Regions from separate parts of the Parabacteroides sp. AF18-52 genome, predicted to be linked through region 1. Evidence: riboswitches for the same ligand, from Rfam matches in the RefSeq annotation. Region 1 holds a riboswitch; the other holds the start of a gene.

Region 1 (3,511 bases):
GGAATGATTTGATTTACACTCGTCAACTGGTCGATCAGCGGACCTGGAATGACAGAATGTATTTATATCCTATTTCGAATGCTGAATTATTTAAAAATACACTATTGAATCAAAATCCGGATTGGTAAAATGATAAGTTTAGGGATGTATTAAAGTCCTGTTATCAGGGTTCCTTAACATGGACTTTTTACATCCCCTTTTGAATATTGGTTAACAAATAAATTAATTAGAGATGAAAATATGCACTTTGCTTTTGGCTTTATTGCTATGTGCCTGTAGTCCTGTTTCGCGGACATTTTATATGGATAGTCTGACGGGTGATGATAGCAACACAGGAAATTCACCTTCAACCGCCTGGAAGAGTTTGAAAAAACTGAATGAACAGATGTTCGAACCAGGTGACCGTATCTTGTTCAAATCGGGTACGGAATACATAGGACAGTTTGAACCGAAAGGTAGTGGTAGTAAAGAAATGCCTGTCATTGTCAGTAGTTATGAAGAAGGCAAAAAGCCCGTTTTACATGGTAACGGGCTCAAGCAACATACCGTGTTGCTTGAAGGTATTGAATATTGGGAGGTTAATAATCTGGAGATAACAAACAAAGGAGAAAAACCGGATCCGGGCAGGAACGGAGTGATTATTTACGCCTGGGATAAAGGAGATGTTCACCATATCCATTTAAAGAACCTGACTGTTCATGATGTGAACGGTAGTTGTATTAAGAATGAAGGAGCAGGAAACGGTATTTACTGGCATAATGGTGGAGAAGAAGTACCGACCCGTTTTGTCGATTTACTGATTGAGAACTGCCATATCTATCGTTGTCATCGAAATGGCATTACCGGAAATGGAAATTCAGGTCGTGATAAATGGTTCCCGAGTTTGAATGTCGTTATCCGGGGGAATCTGATCGAACAAGTTCCGGGGGATGGGATTGTCCCGATCGCTTGTGACGGTGCATTGGTCGAACATAATGTGGTGAGGGACAGTCCTGATCTGTTAAGGATTGAAGATGCCGCAGCCGGGATATGGCCGTGGAGTTGTGATAATACAATTATCCAGTTCAACGAAGTAAGTGGTCAGTTTGCGAAGTGGGATGCACAAGGATTCGATTCGGATTATAATTGTCGTAATACGCTTATCCAGTACAATTTCAGCCATGATAATGCCGGAGGTTTTGTGATGGTTTGTAATGAAGGTAACTCTTTGGGAGAGCCGTATAATATAGGTACAGAAAATACGATTATCCGCCACAATGTAAGTATTAATGACGGTTTGCGTCCGTATCCGACTCGTCCGGGTTGGTTCTCTCCGGTAATCCATATTTCCGGACCGGCTAAACAGACGGCTATTGAGGATAACGTAATCGTTATCATGAAAAAGCCTTCTCCCGATATAGATCGTTCAGTGCTCGTGATGGATAACTGGGGTGGTCCCTGGGCGGAGAATACGGTTTTCAAGCGGAATATCTTCTATGTCATGAACGATGAACTGCAATATAAGTTTGTGACAGGTAATAGCATTAATACCAAATTTGAAGGTAACACTTATTATGGCAATTTTATCGACAGGCCTGAAGATTCTTCCGCTGTTGAAAAAGAATTAGATTTACTATCCAGCTTTCCATTCCATAAGGAGTTTCCCGAATATTTGCGGGAGAAAGTGTTGGATCGATTGAAACAAAGCACCGATCAGGCTAAAATAGAATAGTCTCTAACGAAAATAGGCATTCGTTGTGATAATCCGAAAAAACTCTCTATATTTGCGGCATGCATTGTTCCTGGCCTGTATTCGCAGGAAAGGATTAAAAGGGAATCGGGTGAAAATCCCGGACAGTCCCGCTGCTGTAAGCTTCATAACGGATAAGGCAACACTCGTGCCACTGACGAAGGAGTTGACAGATAACAGTGGACAGTGGACAGTTTAACTGTCAATTGTCAACTATCAACTGTCAACTGACAAAAGTTGGGAAGGCGCCCGATCCGGAAGTAAGTCAGAAGACCTGCAAGGCATATTATTTCGACGGCTTCGAGGAAAGGCCGGAAGAGAACAAAAGGCAATTCTGCCTCTATATTCTTACTCCCGTTCATCCTGTCGTTGTCTTGGTGTATTTGTTTTTAATTATTTTGCCATAATAATTAGGAAAAGAGGCATGGATCGGTTTGCGGGATGAGCTCCGTGCCCGGTGCATGCTTTTCTTTTTAATGAATGAACAGTAAGGCTGGAATACTTGTTTATTATTGGAAAAGTATGTTTATTTGCAAACAGTAATTAATTAACAACAGGCAATATGAAAAAGGTTACAGGTTTAGTTTTGATTATTTTGATGGTATTCATAGCCGTACCGGCCAAGTCCCAGCTGAAGTTTGGGGTGAAAGGCGGTTTAAACATATCGTCCGTTCATCTGAATTCCGATATACTGAAAGCGGATAACGTGACAGGTTTCCAGATCGGTCCGATGATCGAAACAACGATTCCTCTGGTCGGAATAGGGTTGGATGCCGCGATCCTTTATTCACAGAAAGGAGTAGATATGAAAGCGGAAGGATCGGCATCTTCAACAAGTATGAAAACAGATTATCTCGATATACCGGTAAATCTGAAATGGAAATTCGGTATTCCTCTTGTCAAAGCCTATCTTTCTGCCGGTCCGTATGTCGGTTTCCGTGTGGGAGGGGATAAAATATGGGATGTTTTAGGAGATCAGATAAAAGCGAAAAACTTTAGTGCAGGCCTTAACTTCGGTGTAGGTGCGGAACTGATCAGTCATTTGCAGATCGGTGTAAATTACGGTTTGGGACTAACCGATAACTATAGTTCTGAGAAATTCGACCTGAATGCCAAGAACCGCGGATGGTCTATTACTGCTGCCATTTTGTTTTGATAACAGACATAAGATATGAAGGGTCGGGCTTTAACAGTCCGGCCTTTTTTGTTACTTTTGGCATCGTAAATGAAATATGCAGATGTCATACTACCCCTGCCGCTGGAAAATAGCTATACTTATAGCATTCCTGCGGACCTGGAGGCTGCCGTAACTCCCGGTTGCCGGGTCATTGTTCATTTCGGTAAGAAACGTTATTACACAGCGATTGTCATGGATGTGCATGAACGTAGGCCGAATACGGATTTTGAAACAAAAGAGATCTATGCCTTGCTGGATGCAAGTCCCGTGTTGCGCAGGCCGCAACTTCGTTTCTGGAAATGGATAGCCTCTTATTATTTGTGTAAACTGGGAGATGTTTATAAAGCAGCCTTACCTTCCGGGTTAAAACTGGAAAGTGAAACGGCTGTGACTTATAATGTTGATTTTGAGGCAGACGGTCCTTTGCGCCCCAATGAACAAGCAGTACTGGATGCCTTCAAAGGTGTACTCAAATTAACTGTATCGGAACTGGAGAAAAGAACCGGATTGCGTAATGTTGTACCGGTTGTGGCTTCTTTGATGGCTCGTGGAGCTGTTGAAGTCAGCGAAGAAATGAAACGAGGGTTTGTTCCGAAAATGCAGAC
Region 2 (3,511 bases), on a different contig from region 1:
AATCGATATAGGCAGCGATCATAGCCACATTCTCGGTTTCCGTACCACTCTCACTTACCGGATGCTGTAATTGTTCCGCATTTTTCGCAATAAAAGAAGTATCATATTTCCCCTGTACAAAATCAGTCGTATCCATGATCCGGCGTAGATAGCTGATATTGGTTTTCAATCCGGTGATCTTGTATTCGTGCAGTACACGCCGCATACGTTCGATTGCATACTGGCGGTTAGTCGCCCATACGATCAGTTTGCCGATCATCGGGTCGTAATAAACCGGTATCTCATATCCTTCGTACACATAACTGTCCACACGGACACCGATGCCGTTCGGTTCCGTCAGTTGCCTGATCACACCGGGAGACGGCATAAATCCGGCTTCGGTATCTTCCGCACAGATACGGCATTCGATAGCATGGCCACGCTGGGCTATCTCTTCCTGACGGATATGGAGCGGCTCATCGTTAGCCACCCGGATCTGTTCTTTTACCAGGTCGACACCCAATACTTCTTCCGTGATAGGATGCTCCACCTGCAGGCGGGTATTCATTTCCAGGAAATAAAAATTCCGATGTTTGTCCACCAGAAACTCGATGGTACCTGCACCGGAATAATTAACGGCCTTTGCCGCAGCAACAGCTTTCTCTCCCATATCTTTCCGCAATTCAGCCGTAATAAACGGTGACGGGCTTTCTTCTACGATCTTCTGGTTACGCCGTTGTACCGAACATTCACGTTCGCAGAGATGGATCACGTTCCCGTGATTATCGCCCAGAATCTGAAATTCGATATGATGAGGCTCTTCCACAAACTTCTCCAGATAAACAGTATCGTCTCCAAAAGAAGAAAGAGATTCCGAACGGGCGGAATTATAGGCTTCCACCACCTCTTCCTCTTTATAAATAAGCCGCATCCCTTTTCCACCGCCGCCCATCGATGCTTTCAGCATCACAGGAAAACCGATCTCCTTACAAACCCGAACTGCCTCTTCCGCACTCTGCAACGGCTGCTGTGTTCCGGGAACTACCGGTACGCCGGCTTCGATCATACGTTTGCGGGCAGAGATCTTATCTCCCATCGCTTCCATCGTTTCAGGAGCCGGACCGATAAAAATAATCCCTTCTTCCTTACATCTCCGGGCAAAAGCGGCATTCTCCGAAAGAAAGCCATAACCGGGGTGAACAGCATCTGCCTTATGAAGTTTGGCTGCCTGAATAATTTTTTCAATATCCAGATAACTCTCTTTGGAGGCCGCAGGGCCTATCAGGCAAGCTTCATCGGCATAAAGCACGTGCCGGGCGGCCCGGTCGGCTTCCGAAAATACAGCCACAGACTGTATTCCCATCTCCCGGCAGGAGCGCATCACACGCACCGCGATCTCACCACGATTTGCGATCAATATTTTCCGTATCATATCAATGCTTTAAATGTTTATAGCGGGGATTCACCTCGCAGGCATAGAAATATTTCTTTATCTCATTCAAACAGGAATTGCATAAGCATCCCGGATAATGCATCTTTACATAAGCAAGCTGGAGCTCATCCAATTTCACAGGTGCACAATGACAGGCAGAGATATCGTCTACCCGGCATACAAAGGAGACCCCACAACGCGGACAATCTTTCTCCATAATCTGATAATTTTTGAAATAAACAATCTTTTCGAACCCGTATCCTAACCCACGAGGACATGAGCCTTTAATGAATGGCAGGTCTTCTGACTGACTCCCATTCTGAAGCCTTCCCGACGGAAAGTTGATAGTTGACATGTGACAGTTGACAGATAAATACGGACAGAAAAACTGTCTACTGTCAACTTTCCACAGTCAACTGAATCGTCAGTGGCATTAGTTGTTTTCAGAATGTTGAACGGAGCTTCACAGCAGCGGGACTGTCCGGGATTTACACCCGATTCCCTTTTAATCTGTATCACCCGACCAGATAATACAGAACCGATTCGGCGGCAAATGTAGAGAAAATATTACACATTTTACTCCAGATTGTGCATATTTTTTATTAGGACACATAAGAGGCTGATAATGCAATGGTTAGAAGAGAGCTCACACTTGACTATCCTTTTTGGAAAACATTTTCGACATAAAAAATATAAAAGTTTTCCACTTTTCTCTATTTCATATCTAATAATCAGAAGATTGACATAATTTAACTCGTTAAAAGTTTTCCAAAAAGAACACCATATACAGTTTAAGCATACCTTTGTTGGAGTAAAAACAACATAAATATATTATCAATTTTATCATGATACAAACAGTTATCAAACGGGATGGACGTATCGTCGGATTTAATGAGGAGAAGATAGTAACAGCGATACGAAAAGCCATGCTGCATACAGAAAATGGGGAGGATTTGCAGCTGATCCGCCAGATTACGGATCATATTTCATTCAAAGGAGAACCGCAAATGACAGTCGAAGCGATACAGGATGCAGTCGAACTGGAACTAATGAACAGTAGCCGTAAGGACGTTGCACAGAAATATATCGCTTACCGTAACCAGCGCAGTGTGGCCCGTAAAGCTAAAACACGCGATATGTTCCTGGAGATTATCAACATTAAATCGAACGATATCACGCGCGAAAATGCCAATATGAATGCAGATACTCCTGCAGGCATGATGATGAAATTCTCCAGTGAAACCACCAAACCGTTCGTCGACGATTACCTGTTGAGTGAAGAGGTAAAAGAGGCCGTTGCAAACAACTACCTGCACATTCATGATAAAGATTATTACCCGACCAAGAGCCTGACATGCGTTCAGCATCCACTGGACCGCATCCTTAAATATGGATTCTCTGCCGGACATGGCGAATCACGCCCGGCAAAACGCATCGAGACAGCCAGCATCCTGGGCTGCATCTCCCTGGAAACAGCTCAGAACGAAATGCACGGCGGACAGGCTATCCCCGCTTTCGACTTCTATCTGGCTCCTTACGTACGTAACAGCTTTATTGAAGAGATCAAGAACCTGGAAGACCTGAACGGCGTGGATTACTCACATCTGTATAATAAAGAACTGGACGACTATGTAACGCGTCCGCTGGATGGCCTGAGCGGTGACAAACGGATCATACAGCATGCTATTAATAAAACTGTCAGCCGTGTCCATCAGTCGATGGAAGCTTTCATTCACAATATGAACACCATTCATTCACGCGGTGGCAACCAGGTGGTGTTCAGCTCTATCAACTACGGCACGGATACTTCAGCCGAAGGGCGTTGCATCATTCGTGAGATATTGAAAAGTACTTATCGTGGTGTCGGCAACGGCGAAACGGCTATCTTCCCGATCCAGATATGGAAAAAGAAACGTGGCGTCAGCTATCTGCCGGAAGACCGCAACTATGACTTGTACGAACTGGCATGCAAAGTGACTGCCCGCCGTTTCTTCCCGAACTTCCTGAACCTGGATGCTACATTCAACCAGCATGAAGACTGGAAAGCGGACGATCCGCAACGCTATATGTATGAGGTAGCAACAATGGGATGCCGTACCC

The links. A riboswitch is a leader RNA that binds a small molecule or an ion and turns the genes downstream of it on or off. The one in region 1 is predicted to bind cobalamin.
Region 2: another riboswitch for cobalamin. It lies ahead of DWX23_RS06095 (cysteine-rich CWC family protein); the one in region 1 lies ahead of DWX23_RS14305 (porin family protein).

The regions. Positions count from the first base shown of each region.
Region 1 is NZ_QUGR01000008.1:53,392-56,902, forward strand. It holds gene DWX23_RS14295 (RagB/SusD family nutrient uptake outer membrane protein) at 1-128, shown strand, start outside; gene DWX23_RS14300 (right-handed parallel beta-helix repeat-containing protein) at 233-1,711, shown strand; cobalamin riboswitch at 1,759-2,026, shown strand; gene DWX23_RS14305 (porin family protein) at 2,292-2,885, shown strand; gene priA (primosomal protein N') at 2,955-3,511, shown strand, end outside.
Region 2 is NZ_QUGR01000002.1:636,165-639,675, forward strand. It holds gene accC (acetyl-CoA carboxylase biotin carboxylase subunit) at 1-1,411, opposite strand, end outside; gene DWX23_RS06095 (cysteine-rich CWC family protein) at 1,413-1,628, opposite strand; cobalamin riboswitch at 1,687-1,969, opposite strand; gene DWX23_RS06100 (anaerobic ribonucleoside triphosphate reductase) at 2,257-3,511, shown strand, end outside.